DNA from 2 places in the Fodinibius alkaliphilus genome. Region 2 is predicted to be linked to the other one. Evidence: riboswitches for the same ligand, from Rfam matches in the RefSeq annotation. Region 2 holds a riboswitch; the other holds the start of a gene.
What was found. A riboswitch is a leader RNA that binds a small molecule or an ion and turns the genes downstream of it on or off. The one in region 2 is predicted to bind cobalamin.
Positions count from the first base shown of each region.

Region 1: linked by a shared signal. The riboswitch ahead of AAFH98_RS01940 (ribonucleotide-diphosphate reductase subunit beta) and the one ahead of AAFH98_RS12965 (TonB-dependent receptor plug domain-containing protein) in region 2 are both predicted to bind cobalamin.

Region 1 covers NZ_JBCFYD010000001.1:440,698-456,417, reverse strand. The annotation lists gene AAFH98_RS01975 (SusC/RagA family TonB-linked outer membrane protein) at 1-1,730, opposite strand, end outside; gene AAFH98_RS01970 (TlpA family protein disulfide reductase) at 1,989-2,543, shown strand; gene ahcY (adenosylhomocysteinase) at 2,644-3,957, shown strand; gene gldC (gliding motility protein GldC) at 4,098-4,433, shown strand; gene amrB (AmmeMemoRadiSam system protein B) at 4,529-5,770, opposite strand; gene nth (endonuclease III) at 5,900-6,607, opposite strand; gene AAFH98_RS01945 (spinster family MFS transporter) at 6,742-8,022, shown strand; cobalamin riboswitch at 8,102-8,293, shown strand; gene AAFH98_RS01940 (ribonucleotide-diphosphate reductase subunit beta) at 8,429-9,415, shown strand; gene AAFH98_RS01935 (ribonucleoside-diphosphate reductase subunit alpha) at 9,529-11,958, shown strand; gene AAFH98_RS01930 (acyl-CoA thioesterase) at 12,044-12,436, shown strand; gene AAFH98_RS01925 (NAD(P)(+) transhydrogenase (Re/Si-specific) subunit beta) at 12,433-13,851, opposite strand; gene AAFH98_RS01920 (NAD(P) transhydrogenase subunit alpha part 2) at 13,844-14,137, opposite strand; gene AAFH98_RS01915 (Re/Si-specific NAD(P)(+) transhydrogenase subunit alpha) at 14,252-15,385, opposite strand; gene trxB (thioredoxin-disulfide reductase) at 15,606-15,720, shown strand, end outside.
Region 2 covers NZ_JBCFYD010000002.1:1,275,307-1,291,026, forward strand. The annotation lists gene AAFH98_RS12915 (PLP-dependent cysteine synthase family protein) at 1-551, opposite strand, end outside; gene AAFH98_RS12920 (DUF4290 domain-containing protein) at 748-1,023, shown strand; gene AAFH98_RS12925 (GNAT family N-acetyltransferase) at 1,035-1,580, opposite strand; gene AAFH98_RS12930 (isochorismate synthase) at 1,797-3,254, shown strand; gene menD (2-succinyl-5-enolpyruvyl-6-hydroxy-3-cyclohexene-1-carboxylic-acid synthase) at 3,247-4,953, shown strand; gene menH (2-succinyl-6-hydroxy-2,4-cyclohexadiene-1-carboxylate synthase) at 4,950-5,765, shown strand; gene AAFH98_RS12945 (1,4-dihydroxy-2-naphthoyl-CoA synthase) at 5,792-6,625, shown strand; gene AAFH98_RS12950 (vitamin B12-dependent ribonucleotide reductase) at 6,847-10,464, opposite strand; gene AAFH98_RS12955 (hypothetical protein) at 10,570-10,824, shown strand; gene AAFH98_RS12960 (YncE family protein) at 10,856-11,935, opposite strand; gene AAFH98_RS12965 (TonB-dependent receptor plug domain-containing protein) at 11,945-13,876, opposite strand; cobalamin riboswitch at 13,913-14,123, opposite strand; gene AAFH98_RS12970 (ABC transporter ATP-binding protein) at 14,166-15,194, opposite strand; gene AAFH98_RS12975 (iron ABC transporter permease) at 15,194-15,720, opposite strand, start outside.

The DNA of each region.
Region 1 (15,720 bases), on a different contig from region 2:
CTCGTTTGATCTACGTTTACGGATACGGCCTGATCAACATTCGTTTGAGTGCCAAGTACACCGTTCGAAACATTTGATACCCGGTTTTGGTCGTTGTTGAATGAGGTGTATCCAGCTTGTGATGTGAAGGTGAGCTCTTCGTTAGCAGAAATGGTATGCACGAATAAAGCAGAGGTATTTGTGTTGAGGTTACTGGTATTGGTTTCAATCAGCGTTCCAGGGGCACCACTGGCTTGTTCAAACTGTAATTCGCTGGGGAATATAAGTTTGTTGTTTTGGCTAAAGTGATCCACTCCACCGGAAAACCGGAAGTTTAAGGTCTGGTTTGCTCGTTGGAGTATCCGGTAGTCAACTTCTACTGATGTTAAGACCCGGTTCACAAATTCACCGTTTGAAAACAGATCACGAGTTTGCAGTTGGTTGGCCGAATTAAATGGATGTTCCGGATATATGCCCGTTTCATCAGGACGCAAGTCGATAAAATTGGGAGTGGCAACCATCGATACACCAAAGGTGGTACCGGTGTTGTCGTTATTGGTCAGCCCTCGGAATGATTCAGAGTGGATATAATTAGAAGATACCTTAATCGAAAGGTCATCTGTAAACTGGTGATCCACATTCGCTCGTATCGACTGTTTTTCATATCCCGTAGTGGGAATGATACCTTCATCATCTTGTAGACTTCCGCTCACGTAAAAGCTGGTAGATTCGTTACCAAAGCTGCTGCTTATTTGCGTGCGAGCCAGCATTCCTTCTTGCCCATACATGAGCTCCTCGTAATCCAAGAAACGTCCTGCACTTTGAGCCTCATTAAAGAGAGCAAGTCCGGTCGATCCAAATGCTGCTTCAGCTGTTTCGGTGGTAAAGTCGCGTGAACCGAGCTTTTTGATGATCGTATTAAAGCCTACCGATTGAGAAACGCTAAACTCAGGTTGTCCAACACTGCCTCGTTTTGTTTGGATGATAACCACCCCGCTGGATGCTCGTTGCCCGTAAATGGCTGCGGCAGAAGCTCCTTTGAGTACTTCTATGCTTTCGATTTCATCCGGATTAAGATCAGCAATGCGATTTACCGCGTTGTCTTGGTTAGATGCACTACCGCCGGCCGCAGCTGCAGTTACAGCATTTGATCCATTGGGAATAGCATCATTATTCAGGTAGATGCCATCTACAATGTAAAGTGGTTCCGAAGATCCATTGATAGTTGTTACGCCACGCAGTTTCATGGAAATTCCACCACCGGGAGCGCCTGAGTTTGCACTGATGTTAGCGCCCGGTATTTTACCGTATAAGTCGGAACTTAGGGTTTGGGATTGGGTCGTGCCTCGTAATTCATCCGAAGAGATAGACGAGACAGCATTGGCCAGATTAGCTCTCCGGATAGTGGTGGCAAGCCCGGTAACAACAACCTCTTCGAGGTTTGCTACATCAGGTGCCAGTTCTACCGTTATGTTATCAGAGCTTGCATCTACATCTACATTTTTAGCAATATAGCCAACATAGCTAATGCGAAGCACCGCTTCGTTGCCGGGTAATTCAATGGTAAATTGACCATCAACATCAGTTGTGGTGCCTCTACTTGTTTCGGCATGGAAAATATTTGCCCCTACAAGTACGTCTCCAGTACGTTCATCTATAATAGTACCGGATACTGTAAACTGGGCTGAAACTTCATATGAAAACAGTAAGGTAAAGCCCAGTATGAGTAAGTGTTTGTATATGTGTGTCATAGTCGCAAAGTGATGTTAGTATTGGACTTACATATACAATATACTCTCAAATAAGGTAGAGTAGTACTTTTTTTACCCAGAAATAATAAAAACCGAATAAAGTTAATTTTAAAACGTTATATCCTAAAAATAGAAACTATATGGACTATTTTGTTTAATTATTTCGGAGCGTAAAGAAAATTATTAGATAAGTGTCGTGAATGCTTATTTTGGTTATTCTGTTAACGATCTACTAAAATGAATTTGAAAAGCTTTTTTATGAGAAAGAGAAAATCTTGGGTCCTTGTAATTTTATGTGCAGTAACGATGTTATCTTGTGGGAATAATGAAACTGAGACGAACAAAACTGAAAATCCCACAACGGAAGCTAAAGAAAATCTAACAGATGCTGATTATGTAGAGCAGGCAACATTTACTGATCTTGAAGGAAATGAAGTGTCAATATCTGATTTTGAAGGTAAGGTGGTGCTCATTGATTTCTGGGAGACCTGGTGCAAGCCTTGCCTGGCAAGTTTCCCGACGATGCAAAAGGTTCAAGAAGAATATCCCGATAGGTTTGTAGTACTGGCCGTAACACCTGGGTTTACAGATACAAGGGAGGATGCTCAAGAATTTGCTAAAAACAACGATTATACCTTTGAATATCTCATGGACTCCAATAACTTACATCAAAAATTAGGGGTTCAAGGCATTCCATATAAGGTATATGTGGATACAGCTGGAAATTTTATCGAAAAGTCGATGGGAACCTCAGGTCCGCAGGGTGATTATGAGAAACTTAAAAAGATTATTGAGGAACATAAGAAGATGTAGTTTTTGTTTGAATCTATTTTATAGTAATACTGTTGAGTACTACGCATAAAACTTGTATTTTTAACGACTTTCACAAAACGGAAATTAAGGATTAACATTCATGGCACAGAAGGTAAAAGAGAAACTTCCTTACAAGGTTAAGGATATTGGTTTGGCTGAGTTTGGCCGAAAAGAGATTCGTTTGGCTGAGGCAGAGATGCCTGGCTTGATGGCGCTCCGCGAAGAGTATGCGGAAGAACAACCGTTGAAGGGGGCTCGTATTGCGGGTTGCCTGCATATGACGGTACAAACAGCAGTACTTATTGAAACGCTTGTTGAGTTGGGGGCCGAGGTACAGTGGTCTTCTTGCAACATCTTTTCAACACAAGATCATGCTGCAGCCGCTATTGCTGATCAGGATATTCCGGTGTATGCCTGGAAAGGAATGAATGAGGAAGAGTTTTGGTGGTGTATTGAGCAGACACTTTTCTTTGAAGATGGCGAACCGTTGAATATGATTCTCGATGATGGTGGGGATCTTACGAAGTTGGTTCACGAAGATTATCCTGAGCTGCTTGACGGCATTAACGGAATTTCTGAGGAAACTACGACTGGTGTAAATCGCCTGTATAAAATGGCGAAAAATGGCACTCTTGGTGCTCCTGCAATTAACGTTAATGATTCGGTAACCAAATCGAAATTTGATAATAAGTACGGTTGCCGCGAGTCTTGTGTGGATGCGGTTAAGCGTGCGACTGATATTATGCTTGCTGGAAAGGTTGCTGTTGTTGCTGGTTATGGTGATGTCGGAAAAGGTTCTGCTGCTTCGCTTCGAGGCGCAGGTGCCCGCGTAATTGTTACCGAGATCGATCCTATCTGTGCACTTCAAGCTGCAATGGAAGGTTACGAAGTCATGAAGATGGATGATGCTGTTAAAGAAGCAGATATCGTTGTTACGGCAACGGGTAACAAAGACATTATTACCGAACGTCACTTCAAGAATATGAAGGATAAGACGATTGTCGGAAATATCGGTCACTTTGATAACGAGATTGATGTAGCTTGGTTGAAAGAGAATGCTGAGCGCGACAACATCAAGCCGCAAGTTGACTTATTTAAGCTCAACGAAAACGGTAAGGAAATTATTCTCCTTTCGGAAGGTCGTCTGATGAATCTTGGTAATGCTACAGGACATCCTTCTTTTGTGATGTCGAACAGTTTTACCAACCAGACATTAGCACAGATTGCACTCTGGAATCGTCCAGAAGATTTCAATCTGGAAGTAAGTGTACTTCCTAAAGATCTGGATGAAAAGGTCGCACGTCTGCACCTTAAGAAAATTGGTGTGGAGCTTGATGAGCTTTCTGATGAGCAGGCTGAATATATTGACGTTCCCAAAGAGGGACCGTATAAGCCTGACCATTATCGCTATTAATTTTCGATAGCAGTTTGTAATTTTGGCCTCATTCATTTTGCGATGGATGAGGCTTTTTTATTTGAGAATGGAAATGAAATTAATGTGTTACCCTGCCCCGAAAGTTTTCGGAATCAGGATCTAAAAAAGGTAGTTGATTTATGGCTGATAACAAGAAAGAAATTAGCATTACTGTAGAACTCGACGATAATAACGTCCCCGAAAAAATAGATTGGAATGCCACTGATAAAGAAGGCGAAGGCATTGCCAACTGCAAGGCAATGTTGTTATCGATGTGGGATCCTGAACAGCAGGATACGCTGCGATTGGATCTGTGGACAAAAGAAATGACGAAAGAAGAAATGAAAATTTTCTTTCATCAAACATTGGTAACTATGGCTGATACCTTAGAGAATTCTACCGAAGAAGAAGGTATGGCCGAAGATATGCGGGACTTTACGTCTTACTTTGCTGAAAAAATGGAAATAGTGGATTAATAGACCGCAGGTGACACCGATTAGGCGGATTCTCACAGCGAAAAGGGATGATTTTACTATCGGTGCTTATTAGCTGCATCCGTAGAAGCTGTGCTCTATTGATAAAGAATGGATCCGAAAGTTACAGCGCTGTCTCGTTCACGCTCATCCCAAAGATCGTAGCTTAAAATATCACCCTTTAGGTCTGGCATGGATTGCAAAAAGGTATAAAGCGGCGGAAATCCACAAATACGGTATGGATCATAGCCCTCTTTCATTAATGTGAGCATGGATTCACGGTCATTGTTAGAACCGTAGTCTAAAAACTTGTTGTCAAAATGTTCTACATCGTCAAACATCGTTTGGGCTGGTGATTCATCTCCAAACTTTTTGCCAAAATGAGCAAGGTCACCGCTGATCAGAAAAAAGGTTTCTTCATCATCTCCAAAACGTTTTTGAAGCAGGTTAGAAAAGTTGTCCAGCTGTTTTCCAAGCTGACCCTCTTTCATGTAATACAGGTCATCAAACCCGCGTACCACGAAAGGCACAATTTCGTAATTGTGATTCCAGAGATAGCTTAAAAAGAGCAGGTGCAGTTCGATGCTGTGCTCCATACGATGTGCACGATCATGGAATGAGATTCCTAAGTCAGAGGCGGAACGTGGGAGTTCTTCAATGGCTTCTTGATCTCGGGGAATTGTTCCCAATGGCATTTTAAAGTCTTTATCAACCAGAATGAAAGGGGCATTTTGATAAAGGTCGGGATAAAGTCCAGCATAGTGCGAAGTTGCCAGAATAATCACACGCTTGGGTTTTAAGTTCCGGATGGGCGCAAACGCTTTTACGTAACTATCTAAAGCTACGCGCGGATCGATGTGTGGTGCATAAAGTGCCTTGGCAGAGCTCGCAGGGCTAATATTTTCAGCATGTTTGGCAAAAGCCTCGTCCAAGTAATGTTGTAACTCCTCGGCATCAGCCGGGTACGAACCGCCGGCAGTTACGGATTTGTGGATGTCAGCTGACTCATAATCTGCTTCGACTTTTTCGGCATGGTTTCCAAAATAGGCAGAATCCAAAACCCGGTTTTGGTCCAATAGTTGAATAAAATCAAGCAGATCATCTTTACCTATCCCATTCCCCAAATGAGATTCTAAGTCGTTAATACTTTTCTGACCATCGAACAGTGAAAGAAGTTGTTGGGCTTCGCGCTTCAACGCAAAATCAGGGGTGGTATATCCCCGTTGATCATGAAAGTAGAGGAGCGCGGTTCCGTTGTCTTGTACAGGGATAATCTGCAAGTCACGACGTAGCGGTGGGATAGGATCAATTTTAGAACTAAATAGCTTTTCTTCACTCATGAGTAGGTAGTTTTTGGAATACCGTGTCATCCTGAATTTATTTCAGGATCTGCCATTTTAGTTATCTCAAGAGATGCTGCAACCCCGAAAGGTCGGAACACGGCAAAGTTCAGCATGATATTTTGATTATTATTCTTTCCGCATCGCCTGGCATTCACAATGGATTCCATAATTTTCACAGAGCGGATGATCGGGCGGCTCAGAAATACGAGCTTTACAGGCATTACGTCCGTGGTGAATCATCAGGTGCGATAAGTTTGTCCAGTGCTCACGTGGAAATAGTGCCATCAGATCGCGCTCAATTTTGTCGGTATTTTTTTCGTGCTCAGTAAGTCCATACCGGTTGGAAAAACGCCGCACGTGGGTATCTACGACTACACCTACATTGATATTAAATGCATTGCCCAGTACTACATTAGCTGTTTTGCGAGCAACGCCATAAAATTCGAGCAGGTCATCAATATTTTGTGGAATCTCTCCATCATGTTTTTCTACAATAGTTTGCGAAGATTGCTTGAGGGCTTTGGCTTTGTTGCGATAAAATCCGGTGGAACGAACCAACTCCTCCAGCTCTTGGATGGGAGCCTCGGCCATGGCTTCGGGCGTTGGGTAAGCCTCGAACAGATCCGGCGTAACCTTATTTACCCGAACATCGGTGCACTGTGCACTTAGGATAGTAGCACACAAGAGTTCAAATGGATTTCGGTGATCAAGCGCGCAATGGGGGTTGGGATAATGTTTGTAAAGTTGATCTAAAATTTCTTGGGCTCGTGCCTTTTCTTCGTCAGTTTTCTCGGGGAGTTTGGGAAGATCTTCGTACTGCTTGGTTTTGGCCATGTGTGATAGATGTCCTCGGTTTAGAATACTGTATTATGGGATTGCTGGTAGTGTAATTCCAGCTTATTTAAGGTGGAAATCAACAATTAAATTACCCTACCTTTAGCTTCACTAAATAAAGGAAAACTTAAGGAATGTCGCTACCAAAACAGAAAGCCAAAGAACTCATTTCCTCTCCCTATGCCTGGTTGGTACTGGGATTGTTAACACTTATCTACATTTCCAGCTTTGTGGATCGCCAGATCATTGCTGTGCTGGCGCCAAGTATTCAGGATGCACTATCGCTCAGTAATTTCCAAGTCGGCATTCTCTACGGAACAGCTTTTTCGTTTATTTATGCGCTGTGCGGTATCCCAATGGGGCGATTGGCAGATATCTATTCCCGTAAGCTCATGATTATTGCTGGATTGGTGGTGTGGAGCCTGATGACGATTGTCAGTGGATTTGCTACCTCGCTTACGTTTTTGATTGTTGCCCGTTTTTTTGTGGGGATCAGCCAGTCGGCATTAAGTCCAGCGGTTTATTCCCTGCTTTCGGATTATTTTAAACCCGAACAGCGGGGGACGGTCTTTTCCATTTATGCGGCCGGAATTTTTCTGGGGATTGGAATTTCATTTTTAGTGGGGGGGAGTATTGCTCAGGCCTATGACTGGCGCACTTCGCTGATATCAGTGGGAGCGCCCGGACTATTAATAGCTGTTGTAGCTTGGGTTGTGATCAAAGAGTTTCCCAGAGGAATTACCGAATCTCCCAAGAATAAGCGATATGATACCGAACAGTCATTTGGTGATGTGGTTCGGTACATCATCCGAAAAAAAACCGTACGCTACCATTTTCTGGGCTTCTCTTTTATGGCCTTTACGGGCTACACTATATTAGGGTTTGTGGGTAAAGTATTGACTGATATTCATGGGGCTGGATCGTTAATTCCGCAATATGGATGGTTTATGATGGCAACGGGACTTAGCGTAATGGCATCAGGTAAAGCAGCTGACTGGCTGGCACAAAAGTTTGAGGCTTCCTATCGATTTGTACCGGGCGTAGTAGCCGCGTTAGCTTGTTTGCCGTTCTATTATTTTGGGTTATTTGCTGAATCCGCGATGGTGGCACTGATCCTGATTGGATTGGCAAATATTATCTCATCATCATACAACGGCATTGCAGCAGCAATTTTGCAGTACTTGGTAAAGCCGAATATGCGAGCACTGGCCAGTGGCTTGTATTTATTTGTAATTAGTGTAGTGGGGTTTGGTATTGGGCCGCCTCTTACCGGTTGGTTGATGGATACAATTTTTACCGGTGATTATGGTACGGCCAAGGCATTGATGACGGTGTTCAGCTTTTGCGGGGTACTGGCAACAATCTTTTTCTGGTTGGCCATGCAACATTATACTCAGGATGAGGAGATAGAATAGCTGTTTTCAATACCAATTGTGGAAAACCCTGGCTATTTGTGGAAAAGTAGTCATTGACAATGAGAGCGGTAGCTGTTTTCTTAAAAATAGATTTGAAGGTGTCCCGACAGCTGTCGGGATGAAAAGGGAATCCGGTGGAAAGCCGGAACTGTTCCCGCAACTGTAATCCGCAATATTCTTTGTAGCAACCACTGTCTCAGCCCAAACGAGATGGGAAGGTGCAAAGAGTTGGTCGGTAAGTCAGGAGACCTGCCTTTAAATCAAGTAAACGAGGCCTTCGGGAGTTAGGGCGTTGTTGAAAGGCAGGTATGGAATATCCGACTTTCACTACTGTTCCTATTTGATGTCTGCCTTATCAACGTTTTAGCATCCCTCCTCATAATTGCAAGCTAAAACGGAGACCTTTATGCCTACAAAATTAATTGGACGTACTTCGGTGCGTGATAATATCAAACTGAGCGAAGACCCTTCTTATCCCATTTTTAAAGAACTGTACGAGAAACAGAAAAAAGTGGTGTGGTTCCCCGAGGAGCTGAATATCCAGCAGGATGCCCTCGACTATCATTCACTTACCGACGATGAAAAAGAATTGTTCGATACAGCGGTGGGCTATTTTTGTTCGTCGGAGCTACTGGTGCAAAATGTGTTGGTCAATTCTTTTTTTCCGCTGTTGACTGATCCGCATGCGAAGATGAGTTTCAGTACACAGCTTTTTATGGAAAATATACACAGCGATTTCTTTGAAATTGTGCTGCAATCGTTCGGGCTGGATAGAGAGAAAATGTACGATGTGGCTTTCGACGATCCCATACTGCGAAAAAAACAGAACCTTATTGTCGATGAGATCGACAAAATTAGTCACGGGAAAATTAATCCTGAAACCCTCAAAGGGCAAAAGCAGGTACTCCGAGCTATTCTGCTCAACAACATTATCCTTGAAGGGATTTTCTTCTACTCTTCTTTTGCCCATTTCTTTGCACTCAAAGATATGGCAAAAATGAAAAATGTGGTCTCAGGGGTAGAGCTGGTACTCATCGATGAGTCGCTTCACCTGCAAAACGGTATTGAAGCCATCCTGATTATGCTGGACGAAAACCCAGAAATTGTTGAGGATACCGAATATGTGCAGGACATCCGCAATGTGATTTTGGAAGGAACCTCACTCGAAATTGAATACGTGAAGCACCAGTTCGGGGACCGGACAATTCTGGGTATTTCATCGGGGGAAATGGAGCGTTATCTCAAATACATAACCGACCGCCGGCTGCAAGAGCTTGGTTTTCAGCAGGAGTTCCATATCAATGAAAACCCACTGCGATTTCTGCAGAAAGAAGACGTTAAAAAGCTGATCAACTTTTTCGAAGTCTCATCTACTGAATACACAAACTATTAACAGTTATGTCATTCTCCGTGTCATCCCGAACCTGTTTCGGGATCCATTGCAAGAGATGCTGAAACAAGTTCAGTATGACATAGAGCCTAATTACGAATAAACCTACCAATGCCATGAAACGAACAGTTATAAAACGCGACGGAACAGAAGAACCTTTCCGAACTCAAAAAATTATTAACGCCATCTTTGAAATTATCCAGGGACTGGAGGTTGAAGATGATTACGAAATCGTCTTCAAAATCATGAAAGAGCTTGATCTCAAAGTTCCCGAACGGGTTACTACCGAGGAGCTTGACCAGCTTGTGCTAAAAGCTATTGAGCAGCTTATCCCCAAGCATCCTGTTTACGATACGCTGGCCACTCGGCAGCTGTTGAAAATAGTGGACAAAGATATCAACCGGCGATTGGATCATTTTCGGGATTATTTGGCCCAAGGGTTTGAAGAAAATTTGCTGGATGAGAACCTTAAAGAGTTTGATTTTGAGCTATTAGCAGAGAGCTTAAATTTTAACCGTGATGGCTTGCTTGGGTATTTTGGGCTAACTACCCTTAAAGATCGTTACTTGATGCGAGATCGAGATGACCAACTTTTAGAGAAGCCGCAATGGTTTTTCATGCGGGTGGCTATGGGAATTGGGAATTCCAATGAAGAAGTTGTGAAGGTTTACAATAAACTTTCAAAACTGGAATACTTGCACTCTACGCCTACGTTGTTTAACTCTGGTACGACTACTTCCCAGTATTCATCATGCTATGTGAGCGTTATTGACGATTCGCTGGATTCTATTATGGACAAAGCCCGCGAAACGGCTTTCTTGGCAAAGTATGCCGGTGGCGTGGGTACGGATGTTACCCGAATTCGGGCAACGGGTTCAAATATTAAATCGTTGAATGCACCCTCGTCAGGGGCTATCCCGTTCATTAAAATTTTTGATACATTAGTAAATTCTATTCAGCAAGGCGGGCGCCGCAGGAGTTCTCAGGTGATGTCTATGCAACCGTGGCATCTCGATATTGATGGATTCCTGGACCTGCGCGAAACTACGGGAAACGCGTATTTTCGGACGCCGTCGCTGAATACCAGTCTTTGGATGCCCGACGAAATGATGCGTCGCATCAAGGATGGAGAGCCATTGTACTTTTTTGATCCCGGGGAATGTCCCGAGTTGGTGGATGCCGTAGGTGATGATTTTAAGAAAAAGTATGAAAAGCGTATTGAGCAGGCCGAGGATGGGGATTTAAAGCAATATGACAAGCGTGATAGCAAAAATTTCTTCAAAAAATACCTCTTCAAATTAGCCAAAACGGGTCATCCATGGCTGATATTCAAAGACGAACACAATCGTCATAATCCGTGCCCCAAGTATAGTGTAATCAATAGTTCGAATCTCTGTACCGAAATTTCTATTCCCAACAGTTCCGATTCTACAGCAGTGTGTACGCTGGCATCGGTTAATTTGTCGAAGCATCTAACGGATGATCAAAGCGATATTGATTGGGATAAATTTGAAGATACGTTAGAGACGATGACACGCGGACTCGATAATGTGCTCGATAAGAATTTTTACCCCTCTCAGCCGGCCGAAAAAAATACCATGGATTTACGTCCGCTGGGCATTGGTCTCATGGGATTTGCCGAAGCTCTGGTTGATCTGGGCATTCCTTATGATTCTGAAGAAGCCGTTATCCTGGCTCGAAAAATCGGTTCTTTTATGCGAAAAATAACGTATCGTACCTCTCAACAATTGGCTGATGAGCGTGGTGCTTTTGAACACTATAAGGAGATGAAAGAAGCGGGTAATCCTTATGATTACAAACCGCGACGCAATGCAGTGTTGTTAGCTATTGCGCCCACGGCTTCAATCTCTATCATATCGGGTACGACCTCATCTATCGACAGCTATTTTAGTAACCTTTATTCACGAGATACTCTTTCTGGCAAGCATATTGTTATTAATCGTCAGCTCATTGAGGATCTCGAAGAAAAAGGGTATTGGAGCGACGAGATGGCTCAGAAAATAAAAGTGAATAATGGCTCGGTACAACCCATTCAGGAGCTGGATGGTGTGATTAACAAAGATCTGTATAAAACGGCTTATGAAATTCATCCTGAGCGACAAATCGATATCGCTGCAGCGTTTCAGGAATCTATCGATCAGTCTGTTTCTAAATCACTCTATATTGCTGAGCGGATGCGCGATGATATGGAGGAGTTTTATCTGTATGCATGGGAGAAAAAACTAAAATCCACGTACTACTGCTTTATCGACAAAGTGGTAAAAGGGGAGAAATATACCGAAGAGGTCAATAAGCGGGGGTCCCGTAAAGGGTTTGGCGCGGCTTCTGGTAGTGGATCCTCAAATGGGACATCGTCGCATGCAGAAAAAGAGGGGCATAAAGAAGTCAGTGATCATGAAGATCTGGAAGCCAAAGCGCGCGAAAAATTTGGGGATGACGTTGTCGAAGAGGCGCTCAATGCCCAAGATGCTGATTCATGTCCGACCGATCCGATGTTACGCAGAATTTGTCCAGCCTGTGAATAGGTTTGGCAACTCCGGTAGCGATGTCGTCAACAGTGACGACATCGCTCTTTTTTATTTCTAAGTCAAAACGCCATAGTATATTGTTATGACATTATCTGATCGAAAAGAACGTTCTCGTACCCAAATGGTGAAAGCCGTTTTTCCTAACACGACGAACCACTATGATACTCTTTTTGGTGGTACCGCTCTTCAGTGGATGGATGAGACAGCTTTTATTACGGCTACGCGTTTTAGCCGTCAAAAAATGGTAACTGTTTCATCCGAACGTATTGATTTTACCGAATCCATTCCCGCTGGAAAGCTGGTGGAACTCACGGGCGAAGTTAGTCATGTTGGTAATACCAGCTTAACGGTTATAGTCACCATGGTAATCGAGGATATGTATTCCGAGAAGTGTTCGGAAGCAATTAAAGGTAAATTTAATATGGTTGCTATCGATGATGATCGAAAGCCTACTCCAATTTCTGTGGGATGTTAAATATCAGCTAAAGCTTGACTTAATGCCTGTAATGAATCCTTGGCATCCCCAAAAAACATCTGATTCTTCTCGTCATAAAAAAGTGGATTGTCAATGCCGGCAAAACCGGGACTTAGACTTCGCTTAAAGATAATTGTTCGTTTGGCCTCATCTACATTCATAATAGGCATGCCATAAATGGGACTACCCGGCTCAGTTTTGGCAACAGGATTTACCACGTCATTGGCGCCAATAATGAGCACTACATCCGTCGATTTAAATTCGGGATTGATCTGTTCCATGTCGTAAAGTTGATCATACGGAACGTCGGCTTCGGCTAACAATACATTCATGTGTCCGGGCATACGTCCCGCAACCGGATGAATGCCATATTTTACTTCCACGCCCTTTTTCTCCAGTTTGTCAGCTACTTCTTTGAGTACGTGTTGTGCCTGAGCCACTGCCAATCCATATCCGGGGACGATCACCACGCGATCAGAATAGGCACATTGTAGGGCTACATCATCAGGAGTTGTTTCACGGACTGTTTTGTCGGTATCATCCGCAGGGCCTCCACCCGATCCACCGTCGCCCCCAAAGGCACCAAAAAGTACATTGCCGAGCGTACGATTCATAGCCTTGCACATGATATTTGTGAGGATGAGTCCTGCTGCCCCAACCAGCGCACCACTAATAATGAGCAGGTTATTATTGATCACAAATCCAGCCATGGACGCAGCAATGCCTGAATAGGAGTTGAGCAACGAAATGACTACCGGCATATCGGCACCACCAATTGGGATTACTGTCAGGATGCCAAGTAACAGGGCAATACCAAAAAGTAGCCAGAATGTAAGTTGACTGGTGGGATCAAAAGTGAGCCAGCCAACTAATCCCAAAGTGCCCACCGTTAAGAATGCATTGAAAATATTGTGTCCCGGAAAGGTGATAGGATTGCCACTGATAAATCCCTTTAGTTTTCCAAATGCAATAAAACTTCCGGTAAAGGTGATGGAACCAATCAGAATACTAAGTCCGATGGTTATTAGATCTTGCGTGACAAAAGCAGAAGCTTCGAAGCGAGTGAATTCTCCCCATGCTACCAGTGCTGAAGCACCGCCGCCAAAACCGTTAAAAATAGCTACCATCTCGGGCATGGCAGTCATTTCTACTTTTTTAGCCGCGGTAACACCAATTGTAGCACCCACCAGAATACCAGCAATAATATAGTCGAACGAGAGAATTTGCTGATCAAAGAGCGTGACAATAATACCGATAAACATACCCAGTGCAGCAAGTTGATTCCCTGATCGGGCCGTGGCGGGAGAACCGAGTCGCTTTATCCCTACAATAAAAATGCCGGTGGCTACAAGGTAAATAAGCTGGATAACGTCTGGGAGAATAGCTTGTATTGATGGCGGTAGAAAATCACTCATTGGTGGTATCTTTTTTCTTGAACATTTCGAGCATACGATCGGTCACCATAAATCCACCAACTACGTTGATGGTTGCAAAAACAATGGCTGTAAACCCGATATGCTGGGCAATTTGGTGGTCAACCTGACCTGCTACCACGAGGGCACCCAAAATGGTAATACCTGAGATAGCATTGGCCCCCGACATTAGCGGGGTGTGTAGTGTGGGAGGGACTTTTGAAATAAGTTCAAAGCCAACAAATGAGGCCAGTACAAAAATGAAAAGATTGAAAATAAGTCCAGACATATTATTTGGTTGCTATAATTTTATTGTCATCTCGACCAACGGGAGAGATCTTTGTCTTGTAAAATATTAAGTGAACAAGGATTTCTCACTGCGTTCGAAATGACTACTCCTTATTTAATTATTTTTTAATACAGGGCTGATAATTTTTCCTTGGTGCGTTATAGTTGTATGTAGCGTGATTTCATCCTCAAAATCGAATTCTGGTTTGCCATCTTTAATTAGGTGGTCCAATAATGACAACATATTCTTAGAGTACAGTTGGCTTGCGTGATAAGCCAACATGCTGGGTATATTCAACGGGCCAATGACTTTCACCTCATTTACAATAGTTGTTTCTCCCGGTGTTGTTAGTTCACAATTGCCGCCCTGCTCCGCAGCCAAATCCACAATAACAGCTCCGGCATGCATATCGTTGACCATCTGTTTGGTAACCAACAGCGGGGCAGGCTTGCCGGGTATGAGCGCTGTTGTAATAATAATGTCCGATTTTTGGGCGTGTTCATGGATTACCTGTCGCTGGCGTTCTTGTTCATCCTCAGCCAGTTCTTTGGCATAGCCGCTTTCTGTTTCCGATTCGTCATCCAGATCGGGGACTTCTACAAAGGTGGCTCCCAAACTTTCGACTTGTTCTTTGACAGCTGGGCGAATATCAAAAGCCTCGACCTTAGCACCCAGTCGTTTTGTTGTGGCAATGGCTTGGAGTCCTGCTACTCCAGCGCCAAGCACCAGTACTTTAGCCGGAGCCACTGTTCCCGCCGCGGTCATCATCATGGGCATATAGCGGTCCAGTTCGTTGGCTGCAATAAGTGCAGACTTGTATCCCGCAATAGAACTCATTGATGAAAGTGCATCCATACTTTGAGCACGTGAAATTCGAGGAATGGCATCCATCCCCAGTGCAGTAATGTTCTGCTCTTGTAAGAAATTGACTAAATCTTCATTTTGGAGCGCCCACAGCAGGCAGATTAGGACACTTTCTGATTTCATCTTGCTGAGGTCATCTTGCGCTGGGGACTGAATGCTAATTAGAATATCTGCATCCGAAAAAAGCGTGGTGCGATTGTTGATAATGTTGGCACCTGCTGATTGATAAGCTTCATCTAAATAGCTGGAAGCTTTACCAGCATTGGACTCTACCCAGACTTCATGATTATTTTCAACGAGTTTAGAAACTGTATCAGGAATGAGGGCTACACGCTTCTCGCGCTCAGCTGTTTCTTTTGGAATAGCTATAATCACAATAGGCACCCGAAAAGTTTTAGGTTAAGGGGATAACTTATTGAAAAGTAACGGTATTGCAAATAAGGAAAATGTAAGATTGTTATGATACTGCGTATCTGAATAATTATTGGGGTAAGAATTTATTGATGAATCCTATTGGTATGATAGGAAATATTGACTCAATCATTACCTCTTATTTTTGTACATTTAGATGAAATTTCAAAAGCGAAAATATTGAGAGTTTTTCATGGAAGATATTGCAGGTAAAACATTTGATGTTGTTATCGTTGGAAGTGGGCCCGCAGGATTAACAGCGGCGTTGTATGCTGCACGCGCTGATTTAAGTCCTATTGTGTTTGAGG
Region 2 (15,720 bases):
GTTCCCCCGGTACCCATTCCTGCTACATAATGGGTAACATTTCCTTCGGTTTGTTCCCAAATTTCAGGTCCAGTCGTCTCGTAGTGGGCCTTGGTATTGCTGGGATTATCATACTGATTGGGATAATACGAGTTGGGAATTTCTTCACTTAATCGTTTAGCCACTGAATAGTAACTGCGAGGATCGTCAGGCTCTACATCGGTCGGACAAACTTTGACCTCAGCTCCCAATGCTCGAAGCAGATCAATCTTTGATTTACTCTGTTTATCAGTAGTTGTAAAAATACAATTATATCCTTTTATCGTGGCAGCGAGGGCCAGTCCCATACCTGTATTACCTGATGTCCCTTCGATAATCGTCCCCCCGGGTTCAATAAGCCCTTTCTCTTCGGCATCTTCAATCATCTTTAAGCCAATACGATCTTTAACACTTTGTCCCGGATTAAAATATTCTACCTTAACGAGCACAGTGCCTTCAAATTCTTTGGCAACCTCATTCAACTTTACCAACGGGGTGTTTCCTATTGTTTCTAATATCGAATTGTAATACATCGTATAATACGTATGGTTACTATTAAACTTTTAAAAGTTGTTAATCTTGTGCCGTGAATATAGGAATTTTGAGTTGTCTACTCGAAAAAAGATTTACTTCAAAAGTTTATCCACTTGTATTACGCTAAAAACTTCTTTATTCGAAGCTTGAACTCTGTTATCTTCACCAAAAATAAAACATCAAAACAAAGAACTTATGTTTGTAGAACAGAAGAAACCAAAGGATTTTGACTGTGGTTACAATTTAGATCGCATGATAAAATCACTTCCGCGTATTAAAGACGAAGATGAGCGCATTGAATATGCCAAACGTGCAGTGGGACTCATTAAGCAGAGCCATCCCAATTGGGTTGATGACAATGGAAAAAGCCAAGCAGCTTGGGAACACTTTTTCAAACTTGCTGATTACGATCCTAATGAATATGGTATCTACAATCCATTTAATTCAGATGGAAATGACGATGCTCAGTAACCTTTGAGATACTATGCTAAAACCGGGGCAACGGGTTCGGCTTTAAAATCGCTTTCCAATAAACTGAAGATAAGCTTGTCGCAGTATTCCTCATCCTTTAACACATGCTCCCGGAGCTGTCCCTCCTGTTGAAAGCCAAGCTTCTCTACAGTTTCGATCCATGAGGTATTAAAATCAAATGCAGCGGCCCCTACCTTGTGCATCCCCTTTTCATTAAAACAAAGAGAAAGCACCATTTTTAGTGCCTCAGCCTCATATCCCTTTCCGGCATAATCCCGATCGCCGATCGTACAGTTTACAAAGCACCGCTTATTGTATTTATCGATAGCATGGACATCTACGATACCGATTAACGTATTACTTTCAGATAAATGGATCTCAAATAGCTCACTCGTTTTATTATCCGTATTAAGTACTGCTTTAATACGTTTCAAAAAAGCCTCAAAACTCTCATGCTGATGCGGATAATCAGAATCATAATAATTGAGCTCCTTGTCATTGTTCCATTTATAGTGAGTGGAAACATTCTCTAAATTAAATGCTTTGATCTGTACCATAGGACCTATCTAAATTAAAGTAAGGGGATCACATACCTATTTTTTCGGCTAAACTTTGAAAATCTTAAGCTCAATAAGCCAGTTCATTGTAATTCGTGTGGCGCTATATCCTCTCTGCAGAATACCAAAAACCATCAATATGGATTATGGAAATTCTAATTTTCAATTTATATTGAAAGTTCTGAAAGCTGATATTGATCCACAGATTATATATACATGACACACAAACAATTTTCAGAGGTGGCGGCTTCTTTGGATTCTCTTGCAGCCTCCAATAATTTTCATAACCTACAAGCTTTTCTATCGGAGCTCTTCGACAATTCCGATACACAATTTGCCAGTATTAGTTTTCCTATCGATACCATTGATCCTCTGGCCTTTTTGGAAATATGTTGGAAAGATGATGCTTTTCAATATTACTGGGAAAAACCGAATGATGAGTTTGCCATTGCTGCCAGTGGGGCCCTCACTACAATTACAGCTAATGGTCCCAATCGATTTGAGGAAGTTAATCATCAATTCCAGGCTATTCGCAACAAGACCGCCGAATATTCAGAGATAGAACACCCCAACTCAGGATTCTATCTGCTCGGTGGGTTCTCCTTCTTTGATAAGTTGAACAGTCCAAACTGGGATTCTTTCGCTCCCGCAACCTTTACCCTTCCGGAATGGATCATCATAAAAGATGGCAAATTCTCACTCGTTACTTTTACGGTTGATTTAGATACCTTTGATACAGCTAACGAATTAAATACTTATTTAAGCAATCAGCTTACACAGCTCGATCAGATCCTGGAGCAAGAGACCCAGAAAGCCAACAAAGAAAATGGGGGTTCAGATATAAATCCTTCACTACCCTCCAACAGATTTGACCATCAAAAATGGGTTAAATCTGTTTCAGAAGCCAAAGAATTGATCCGGGAAGATATATTTGAGAAAATCGTATTAGCCCGTCATCTCAGCTTTCCCAAAAATAACAATACAACCCCAACACAGGTCCTCAATAAGCTTCGGGAGCAATATATCAACTGTTATAACTTTTTGCTCCACCAGCCATCAGGAAAAACTTTTTTAGGTTCCACGCCCGAACGATTGGTCTCAGCACGTAATAAACTACTCCTCACCGAAGCATTAGCCGGAAGCATCCGCCGGGGAACCACCGCGACTGAAGATACCCTCTTAGAGAAACAGCTGTCGGGCAACCGCAAAGACCAAGATGAACATAGCTTTGTTATAAAGGATATTGAGGAACGACTGGAACCATTCACCAATGATTTACAACGGCATGCCAGTCCCGATATCAAAAAACTATCAAACGTTCAGCACTTATATACCCCTATTCGGGCCCGACTTAACAGTGATTCCAACATTTTTGAAGTTATCGAGCAATTACATCCAACGCCCGCAGTAGGTGGTTACCCCTGGACCAAAGCCGAACCCTATATTAAAGAACTGGAACATTTTGAACGCGGCATGTACGCCGGACCCATTGGCTGGATTAATGCCAAAGGCGATATTGAATTTGCCGTAAGCATCCGGAGTGCCCTGTTTAACAAAGACAACGTACATCTTTTTGCAGGATGCGGGATCGTAGAAGACTCCGATCCGGAAGCCGAATGGGAAGAAACAAATCTTAAATTGAAGCCCTTGCTTTCTGCCCTTCAATATGATTGAATCACACCAAGGTAATATTGCCTTACGCTGGGCAAACACGTTTTTCAAACACCTTTCAAGTTCGGGAGTGCAACACGTCGTTATCTCTCCAGGCTCCCGTTCAACACCCCTGACATTAGCGGCGGCCATAAATCCAAGGTTAAAAAAGCAGGTTATTTTGGATGAGCGATCAGCTGCATTTACCGCTCTGGGGATAGGCAAAGCCACCAATATGCCGGCCGCGCTAATCTGCACATCAGGAACAGCATTAGCCAATTATCATCCCGCAGTTATTGAAGCCCGACAATCCGGAGTTCCCCTTATTTTAGCAACCGCCGATCGTCCCCCTCATTTGCATGCAACCGGTGCTAACCAAGCAATCGACCAGCTTAAAATTTTCGGGGATTATCCAGTTTTTTTTCAGAACGTGGGCGAACCTCAAACTGGAGATAAAGATATAAAACGCCTTCGGATGCTGGCTCAACAATCTGTTTCTATCTCCCGAGAAAAACGGGGACCGGTTCACCTCAACTTTCCATTTCGTAAGCCACTTGAACCTACTACAGATTACCAGCAAAAAATTCAGCAGGAGTATATAAAAAGTAATGATGATTCTGAAGGGCATACTCCGGAGGTCTCAACGGGGATCACTTTAGATGACTCCTTTCAACAACAGATTTCATCCGCTCAAAAACCGCTGATTATAGTAGGGCCACTGGCCCCAGGTGATGATACCACCTCCATTGTAGAACTGGCGAATAAGATAAATGCCCCTATTCTGTCAGAGCCATCTATTTCATCACAACAAGTAATACATAGCTTCGCGGGATTTTTGCGCAATGAGAGTTTGCGAACTCAACTTGCCCCAGATATGATCCTCCGCTTTGGCTTTCAACCGACTGACAAAAGCCTGGAACTTGCATTAGACCAATGGTCACCCAACCATCACGTTCATTTTGCCAGTACAACCTCCTGGCAAGATGCCACCTTATCCAATAGTCAACGTATCGCATGGATGGGTAAGAAATTCAGCACCACCGGTATTTCTTCTCAAACAAAATCTCAATGGAGCAACCAATGGAAAGATGCAGCAAAACAGTTTGCCTCTCATTATAGAAACATCATTTCGCAGAAAAATACGCTTACCGATGGCGTTATCTACCACCGGCTGACGCCTCAGCTTACGGATCAACATTTTGTGATGGCATCAAACTCTTTTCCCGCCCGCGACATTCATTTATTTGGAGAACAAGCATCAAACATCCCGCTTTTTGTAAACCGGGGCGCCAGTGGTATCGATGGAATTACTTCTACAGCTATGGGTATTAGCCGCGGACTTCAAAAGTCAGGAGTACTTTTCACCGGCGACTTGGCTTTTTTACATGATACCAATGCCCTGCTCAATCATAGAAATATGGAGCAGTCGCTTGCCATAGTTGTGATCAATAATAACGGCGGATCTATCTTTCGAATGCTACCCATTGCCAACAATCAAAAACATTTCGAAACCTATTTTGAAACACCTCAACAAGCAAATATAAACAAGCTCGCTGAGACGTATGACATCCCTTACCATTCGGTTGAAACTATTTCTGCTCTCAACAAAATAGATTTGCCAGAATTCTTATCTACTAATCATGGATTATCAATTCTGGAATGTAAAACCAATCCCGATGCTTCCATGGAATTGCGCAAAAAACTCTGGGATTTTCAGCCATGAAATATATCACCGTTAACAATCAGCAATATGCTTTAGCGATTCATCAACAGGATAATTCTCTACCCTACCTATTGATGCTGCACGGTTTCATGGGTGATCGGCGGGTGTTTAACCATCTAATCGACGACCTTAGCAATTTTTGTAATCCAGTAACCATCGATTTATTGGGATTCGGGAAAACCGCTAAACCTACTTCCCAAAATCGATATCGAGAAAAGTATCAGGTAGCTGATCTTTACTCTTTGATTCAACAACTTAATTATAAACCACTCTATCTTTACGGCTACAGCATGGGGGGACGCTTGGCACTTCATATCGTATCTCAACATGTCCAATTATTTAAAGGATTAATTTTAGAAAGCACCAACTGTGGAATTGTTGATCCAAAGGAACGAAAAAAGCGCCAGAAGATTGATGCTGAACGAGCTGAATCTATCACTAATGATTTCAAAGCATTTTTATCAGACTGGAAGAAACTCGATCTTTTTGCATCGCCAATACGGCCAGATAAATCGCTGACTCAAAAATATTATCAAATCCAATCTGAACAATCGCCCTCGGCTCTCGCAGCTTCATTACAAGGATTTGGTACGGGATCGATGACACCAATTTGTGATCATCTCCCTAACATAAAACTACCTACGCTTTTAATTGCCGGATCGGCCGACGAAAAATATCAACACATTAATCAACATTTGTCCAAACAACTGCCAAATGCTACCTTTTCGTCTATCAAGGCGGGACATCGCATCCACCTCGACAACCCTCAAGCTTTGGAATCGGAGCTACAAAATTTTTTGACAAAATTATAACTCACTACTCAATATTCACGACTATTATGAACTGGAAAACCGTCAATGAATACGAAGATATCACTTTTAAAAAGTCCAACGGCGTAGCACGTATTGCGATTAATCGCCCTGAACTCCGCAATGCTTTTCGTCCTAAAACGCTTTTTGAATTGCAAGATGCCTTTATGGATGTCCGGGAAGATTCCAGCATTGGAGTCGTACTACTCACGGGTGAAGGCCCATCCCCTAAAGATGGTAAATGGGCATTTTGTTCAGGTGGAGATCAAAACGTGCGCGGCAAGGCCGGTTATAAAGATGACGCCGGAACACCTCGGCTAAATGTACTCGACTTACAGCGCCTTATCCGCTTTATGGGCAAAGTGGTTATCTGTGTGGTACCAGGCTGGGCCGTTGGGGGCGGACATAGCCTCCATGTGGTTTGTGACCTCACAATCGCCAGTAAAGAGCACGCTATCTTTAAACAAACTGATGCCGATGTTGCCAGCTTTGATGGTGGCTTTGGCTCGGCTCTATTGGCCCGACAAGTGGGACAAAAGAAAGCGCGCGAAATCTTTTTCTTAGGTCGAGACTACTCCGCACAAGAGGCCTATGATATGGGGATGGTGAATGCAGTCGTTCCTCACGATGAGCTGGAAGAAACAGCCTACCAATGGGCACAGGAAATTCTTGAAAAAAGTCCTACTGCTATTCGCATGATTAAATATGCTTTTAACCTCGTTGATGACGGTATGGTCGGTCAACAAGTATTTTCCGGTGAAGCTACACGGCTGGCTTATATGACCGACGAGGCTGCCGAAGGCCGCGACGCCTTCCTCGAAAAGCGCAAACCCAACTGGGATGATTATCCCTGGATTGGGTAGTTTGACCACTAAAGCATTAAACTCATTAAATTCCAAAGTATCCTAAAGCTAATGTGCAGCTACCGTGTCATCCTGAACTCGTTTCAGAATCTATGGAGTATATGATTTAAGATGCTAAAATAAATCCAGCATGACACTGCCTTAAAATATTAGCCTATAAAAAAAGCCCGCTGCATAACACAGCGGGCTTTTGCAATTGAGGTATTTAGCCTTAGTAATATTTATGAGCAACCAGTGGTTGATCCACAAGTAATACACTTCTGACAGGTTCCATTACGGACCATTGTCATACTACCGCACTCAGGGCAAGAATCACCAGTATAACCCAGTTCCTTGGCCTTTTCGTAGTCACTCTGGTAGCTGTCATCATCAGCTGCAGCTTGTGCCTGTTTCGTCGGTTGCGATTCAACTACTGTTTCAGGTTGATCAGCACTATCATCCGGCTTATTTGCCGGATTCTTTGAACGATCAGAACGCTGTTTTTCTTCTTCGGATGGTCGCATTTTGCGCGACATGATATCCTCTGCAGGAACATGCGCCAAATCATCTCGACCGAGATACGTAACAGCAAGCTCACGGAAAATATAATCAATCACCGAAGTCGTCATTTTCACATGCGGACTTCCGCTAACGGTTCCACTGGGCTCAAACTTGGTAAATGTAAAGGCATCAACGAACTCTTCGAGCGGTACACCGTGCTGCAAGCCAAGTGAAATTGCAATGGCAAAACAGTTCGTGAGGCTACGGAACGCAGCTCCTTCACGGTGCATATCCAAGAAGATTTCACCAAGTTGGCCGTTTTCGTATTCACCTGTTCGCAAGTATACACTCTGTCCGCCAATCTTCACCTTTTGAGTATAACCGTTTCGACGACTTGGAAGGCGTTTGCGATCAGCTACGTATTTGTGGACAATACGCTCAGCCGTTTCCACAACTTTGTCTTGCTGTGCCTTCGTTTCCTCGTCCAGATCTTCTTCATCCAGATCTTCAAACACATCACTCAGGCTATTCAATGGTTGACTCAACTTAGAGCCATCACGATACAACGCATTCGCCTTCAGCATCAGCTCCCAGGAATCCATATAAGCATCCTTAAAGTCCTCAACTGTTGCCTCATTAGGCAAGTTAATAGTCTTAGAAATGGCACCCGATACGAACGGTTGCGCGGCTGCCATCATCCGAATATGTCCCTTTGGCTTAATGTAGCGCGTACCAATACGTCCACAACGATTTGCACAGTCAAATACTGGCAAATGCTCGTCTTTTAGGTGCGGAGCACCCTCTACTGTCATCGTACCACATACGTAATCATTAGCCTCCTGTATCTCCTCTTTGGAAAACCCAAGATGCTTAAGGACATCAAACTGTGGATTACCCAACTGTTCATCAGAAATGTCGAGTACTTCCTTGCAGAAATCTTCGCCAAGGGTCCACTGGTTGAAGGCAAACTTGACTTCAAAACTACTTGGCAGCGCTTCTTCAATGGCTTCAAGCTGTTTGTCACCAAAACCTTTTTCGCGGAGACTTTCCTCGTTGATATGTGGGCAGCCGTCCAACGAACCATGTCCTTTAGCGTAATTAATAATTTCCTCACGTTCCTTGGGACTATATCCAAGATTTTGCAGCGCTTTGGGCACACATTGGTTAATAATCTTAAAGTGTCCACCGCCAGCAAGTTTCTTAAACTTCACCAGAGCAAAATCTGGTTCAATTCCCGTGGTATCACAATCCATCACCAAACCAATGGTACCGGTTGGTGCAATCACCGTAACCTGCGCATTACGATAGCCATGCTTCTCACCCATCTTTACGGCTTCATCAGAATCTTTTCGCGCCGCCTTCAACAAGTTATCGGGACATTCATTGGCATCAATGCCCATCGGCTTCACGGTGAGATCTTCATACTCTTCGGGATCTGCATTATAGGCCGCACGTTTGTGGTTACGGACTACTTTCAGCATCGGCTCTTTATTTGCCTCAAACCGCTCAAACGTTCCAAGATCCTCAGCCATCTCGGCACTGGTCTTGTACGCATTCATGTGGATAATACTCATCAATCCACCGGCAATAGCACATCCCTCATCGCTGTCATACGGAACGCCCTGTACCATCAGTGCAGCACCCAGGTTGGCAAAGCCAAGTCCAAGCGTACGGTACTTGTAGGAAAGGTCGGCAATTTCTTTGGATGGGAACTGAGCCATCAATACTGATATTTCCAGCACCACCGTCCAAATTCGCGACGCATTTCGTAGCGATTCCACATCAAATTCCTGGCACTCATCCGTCTTGAAATACTTCATCAAGTTGAGTGACGCAAGATTGCAGGCTGTATTATCTAAGAACATATACTCTGAGCACGGATTACTACCGTTAATCGGTCCGTCGTTGGGACATGTATGCCACTCATTAATTGTATCGTGATACTGTGCTCCCGGATCGGCGCAAGCCCATGCGGCATTAGCAATATCATCCCAAAGTTCACGGGCTGGCATCGACTTGCACGGCTTGGGCTCACGTCCTTCCTCGGCCGCTTTCCGCTTTTCTGTTCTCCAGTACAGATCCCATTCGCCGTCTTCTTTTACGGCCTTCATAAACTTATTGGGGATACGAACAGAGTTATTCGAATTTTGTCCACTTACCGTACGATAGGCCTCAGAATCCCAATCCGTATCATAGGTTTCAAATTCCAGATCAGTAAACCCTTGCTCTGCCAGCTGAACCACACGCTCTATATAGTTGAGTGGAACCTGATCTTGCTTGGCTTCTTTTATTGCTCGGCCAAGCTCTTTGTTCTTAACAGGATCACGACTGACGGCACCGTTGAAAGTACGGCCATCAATCTCAACCGGCTTGTTACACAACTTAATAATTTTCTTGAGATGTTTCTCCAGTACCTTCGATCCGGTAACCATAGAAGCGACTTTTCGCTCCTCTTTCACCTTCCAATTGATATACTCCTCAATATCAGGATGGTCCAGATCAAGCGTAACCATCTTGGCAGCACGTCGTGTGGTACCACCAGACTTAATAGCGCCGGCGGCTTTATCACCAATTTTGAGGAAACTCATCAATCCGGAAGAACGTCCGCCACCACTCAATGGCTCACCTTCACCGCGGACCTTCGAAAAGTTACTACCCGTGCCGGATCCATATTTAAAGAGGCGTGCTTCACGAACCCACAAATCCATAATACCGCCCTCGTTTACGAGGTTGTCATCAATACTCTGGATAAAGCAAGCATGCGGCTGTGGATGCGAATACGCATCTTCGGACTTGGTCAATTCGCCTGTTTTGCCATCAACATAATAGTGTCCTTGGGATGGTCCGTTAATTCCATAGGCCCAATGTAAACCGGTATTAAACCACTGGGGACTATTAGGTGCAGCCATCTGATTGGCAAGCATATAACGGAGCTCATCATAAAATACTTTTGCAGCCTCTTCAGAATCGAAATAATCGTGTTTCCAACCCCAATACGTCCAACAACCTGCCAGACGATGGAATACCTGGCGACTGTCGTACTCTCCGCCATAAAAATCATCCTCGTCAATACCTTCTTTTTTCATGGCTTTTTCGTCAGCCTCTGAACGCTGAAGCCATTCCGGCACCCCTTTTTCTTTTACCTTTTTCGTAATCTGAGGCACACCGGCTTTACGGAAATACTTTTGAGCAATTACATCGGTTGATACCTGCGACCAACTTTCAGGTACAATTAGCTCGTCCATCTTAAAAACAATCGAACCATCGGGATTTTTAATTTCCGACTTTCGACTGACAAAGTTCATATCTCCGTATGGGCTGTCCCACTTCTCTTGTGTATAAAAACGTGAAAATTTCATATAGCTAACTCCGGTTTATTTAAAAAATTATATCAATTTGGTAGGTACTGAAAAGCAGTAATGATGTCTCTTTATTCCATCAATTAAATATAATGGACTGGTACTTTGGAGCAAGTCAAAAAGGCAAAAACTTTTCCACAAAAAGCCAGAGTTATCCACATTGAAAACGGGTTGGGAGAATATTTTTTCGAAAAATCCAGCCGTATTTTAAAACGGGTTGTGGATAACTTTAAATTTACCTTGATAAGCAGTTACAACGAAGAGAAATCAAGACTTGGCCAAATACTCAAACCAATAGACAAAATAAAAAAACACAGTACTCTTTTGATGATAAAGAGCACTGTGTCTGATATAATTTAAAATCCAATCTTAAATTAAAATTGAACTCTCCTTAATTTTCGTTGACAAAATGAAATCCATTGGGCGCTATACCTGCTGCAAACGAATCTACAGCTGCTCCTTCTAAATCATAAAGCAATGCTTGGCCCGGCTGGCTATATCCATTACTCTGCCCAACATAAATGCGCTGTTCAGGACCCAAATAACCAATGGCATTAAATGCTCGATCAATCAATTTATCATCCGAAAGAGTAACATCGTTCATGTCAATCATTGAAATGCCATTATTGAGCAAATATCCCCGCGCATCTTCAATGTTAAGTGCTAACCGGTATTTATATCCCGATGAAGCAACGATATCATCCGATTCTATAAAGTTTAGGATTTGCCCGGTTTGTCCATCCAAAAGGTAAATACTGCCAGGGACATCTTCAGTAGATTCATCATAGGAAACCCGTCCATTACAGACTATCCAAATGCGGTCTTCATTGTCAACAACCATCTGGCTGGGACCAGTTCCCACTTCGATGGTCTGTTCTACCGAATTGGATTCTGCATCAATGATCGAAATCGTATTTCCATAACCGGAACCATTGTTGGTAACATAGATCTGATCACCAACACGAACAATGTCACGCGGAGAGTTACCCACACCTATACGCTGGCCAGTCTCTTCCATGGATGACAAATCAAGAACAGAAATACTGTCAATATCAGCTTGATAGTCAAGCGTAGTAGCAAAAGCAGTTTCATCATCAATAACTTCAATGGCCGTTGGAGAAACCGACATTTCAATGGTGCCAAGGCTTTCCATACTTTCTTTGTCAACGACCTCAATTTTATTGGCCGAATTTATGACCAAATACATACGATCACCATCTACATGGGCAGATTGAATGATACCTGCAAGCGGACGGTTGTTGGCATCTTCAAATGCATTTTTAAGGCTACTTTTATCAGCAGGATCGTAACTGGTAACTGAACCGTTGCCATCACTAAAATTCCCCTCGTTGGTCACATACACCGAGGTGGTTTCCAGTGGATCTGGTTCGGGAGATGTACTGTTGTCATCACCGCAGGATACGGTGAAAATTGTAATTGCAAATAAATAAAGTAGATAACGTTTAAACATACGAGTTAATTAGAATTGATATGTTGCTGTGAGTGAAAAAGTAAAATTTCGCTGTGGCATTGGATACCACTGTACGACTTCATAATCCTGGTCAAAAATATTTTTTACACTGGAGCGGGCCTCTATTAGTAATCCAAAAAATTCTTGTTGAAACTGGAGAGTAGCATCCACTACCTGGTATGGATCAAGTGAGGCACTCAGCTCTTCGGTATCAGTAGTATATCGGCGACCCATCCAACGGTATTGCAGCAAGCCGCTCAACTTATTTCTTTGTAAACGCAGAGAAGCATTATATTTCCATTTGGGCACGTATCGCATCTGATGTCCAACGGCGTTATCACCCGAAAAACGCGGCTCTGTTATCTCTGTGTTTGTTAAGCTGATAGATTGCCGCAACTGAAGCTGGATGCCTGGTCCAAAATGAATACTGTTTTCCAATTTCCCTTCAATGCCCTGGGTAGTAATTTGATCAATGTTCAGCGGGGAGTATCGTCCATTATTATCCGGATACCATCGGATACCATGATCTATCTGACTATAAAAGCCGGTTACTTCTAACGACGAAAAAGTAGCCCTATAAGGAGTCCATACTACGCCGGCTTCTCCACTGTTACTTCGCTCGGCATCCAAGTCTGCATTCCCTCCACTACCCCAATAAAGAGCATTAAATGTTGGGGGATTAAAATCTTTGCTTAGTTGCCCCCTCAGAAATAGTTTATTGTTTAGAACCTCGTAATTTAATCCAAGCGAGGGGCTCAGTACGGTTCCAAAATCATTATATGCATCAACACGCAGAGCAGGATAGATGCGAAAACGATCCTTGAAAAGAACCACTTCCGGATTGAAAAGCACACTTACCTGACGGCGACTATGGTCCTCATCATAATTAGTACTCTCACTACCGGTCAGCGAACCGCTTAGTTCTCCCTTCAACAAAATAGATTCATTAAACGGAGTAGAGCCATCGGCACTAACCATCCATCGCCGATACGAACTATAGCTTTCAGTATTTATATCGGAATCAAAATAATTGAGCTCTACTCTGTCAACATAATTTTTCACTGTAATATCGGTCTCTCCCCACTCCCGCTGATAGGTACTTAACCAGCGCAGTGAACGATCTTCCTGCCGAGCCTGGGTATTGTTTAGAATAGTACCGGGAATTTGATTGTCGCTGTCTGCAAACCAAATCGTGGATTCCCAAGAGTCGTATTCCGATTCATGAGCCACAGTCGCCATAACCTGCTCTTGCTCACTCCTATTATGATCACGCCGTTCCTCCCGATTATAGGCTCGATTGTAATACTGATAATCATTTTCGGCGTGATCTACCCGACTACGAACCGAAAAATTCCACCCCTTGGATTGGTATTGTCCCTTCATCGACGTCTGCCACTGTCCATATGAGCCAATCCCCTGTTGAAAAGACGCTCTGTTACCGCTTTCCCAATCCGATGAAAGATACAATGCCCCTGCTAAACTACCGCCACCAAAGGCCGTGCTGGGTGTACCGGAACTCACCTGGATATTTGAAAACATATCAGCTGATAATAATGATAAATCGGACTGCCCGAGCATCACATTGTTGATAGGAATACCCTCCCAAAGCACCTGAATTTGTTCGGACGAAAGTCCTCGCTGCGAAGCATTCGAAAACGAACCCGGGCCGTTCTTTTTAATAAAAAGAGAAGACTCAGACGCTAACAGTTCGCCAATATTCTGGTTTTCAAACAGACTGATGAGAGTAGAATCAATAAAGGTAATACTGGTAGGCTGATGGTTCAATGGCTGTTGAATGCGGGTGGCAGTGACCGTAATCTCATCAAATGACAGTGTATCAGCCACATAGGTTTGTTGAGCGTAAGATACACTGCTAAAAAAAGCCATAAATACTGTAAGATACAGTACTCTATGGCAAGCCATAGAATTTGTAGTAGTCATTATAATCTTCTTAAAACTTTAACTCCCGAAAGTTTCTCGAAATAGAATTGATTGGCAGGTCTCCTGGCTTTTCCAGTTGTCTAACCTTCCCATTCCTAATAGACGGAATAGTGGCATAAAAGATTTGAGACAACATTTAAATGGAATCACAGTTGCGGGTACAGCTTCCGATTTTCCCGAATACTCGGGAGCACGAAATTCCCTTTTCACCCCATTTTCATGGGGAACCGATCACTATTTCAAAGAGCGTTATAAAAGTATGGGCTTTCGGTTTAAAATAAAAACCGTTTTATGATAATTTTTGTCGCAGTATATTTAACAACTCTTTTATAGAACTACAGGTAATGTCCCAACTTCCATTTGTGAGTTCCCACTGAAATTCATTTTGGGAAGATATAATATTAATCTTCAATTTTGTGCCATTCGATTTTTTCACTTGATAGCCTTCCCGCTCCAAGGCGCGCCGCGTCCAAAATACCCCAACCGTATCCCCCGTAAGATAAATCGGTTTCTTTGCAGGCTGATGCAACTGAAACGATCCCGTACTGCGATCAAAGTCAAAACTATCACGTTCAAAAACCGATTCAAAAGTACCCTCAAGTACCAGATCTTCAGGTGTTCCCGTAATAACTTCTCCCTGTCTGTTGATAAGCCATAACGTATCAGCAGCTTTTAACGCCAGATCCAACTCATGCGTTGAAAGTAGAATACCTTTATTTGTATCATGTGCTAACCTCCGAAGCAAACGGATAATTTCGACACGATTAGGCAGATCCAAGTGTGCTGTAGGTTCATCTAAAAGCACAGCTGGCGTATCTTGTGCCAAAGCACGGGCAATCATTACCTTTTGGCGTTCCCCATCACTTAGATGCAATACATCGCGACCGACAAATTCTTCAATACCTGCAGATGCAATCGCCCATTCTACAATTTCTTCATCTTTTTTATTTAGCGATCCAAACCAACCGGTGTAGGGAGATCTTCCAAAAGCCACCAACTCGTAGACACTGATATTTCCAATGGTAATACGGTCGGTCAATACGGTACTTACTTTCCGGGCGACGTGTTTATTGGCATACTGGTTTAGCTGGTGCCCTTCTAAAATAACATCCCCATTAAGCGGACGATGCAACCCTGAAAGCGTTCTTATGAGCGTAGATTTGCCCGATCCATTTGGACCCAACAGGCAAATAATTTCCCCTCTTTGCATAGCCACATTTATCCGTGATGCTACAACCGTAGCCAACTTCCGACGTCCTTTGGCCGGAAAACCAATATCCAGATCTTGGGTCGATATAATAGGCTGACTATTACTCATTAAAAAGAGGCCTGTAGGTTTTTACGCTGTATAATAACCCAAATCACAACTGGGGAACCCACCATTGAAGTAACCGCACTAATCGGTAGTGTAGTTGTTGATCCAGGGACCTGAGCAATAATATCACACCCCAGCAACAGGATAGCTCCCATTAGAAGCGTGGCGGGAATAAGTACCCGGTGATCATTAGTGCCCATAAGTGAACGAGTAAGGTGAGGCACAGCAATTCCCACAAAACCAATGGGACCACAAAAAGCGGTTATACCACCGGCCAACAAGCTGGTGCTCACAATAATCCAAATACGAGATCCCGTTACTGATAATCCCATGCTGCGGGCATAATTTTCGCCCAGCAGCAAGCCATTCAATGGTTTAGATAAAGCCATGGCAATCCCACCGCCAATCAGGGAGACAACAGCCAATATCCAGAGTTGATCGAGCGGCACGCCTCCCAAACTGCCAAAGGTCCAAATCAAGTAATCCTGTATTTGCTCCGGACGACTAAAGTATTGCCAGATACTCACCA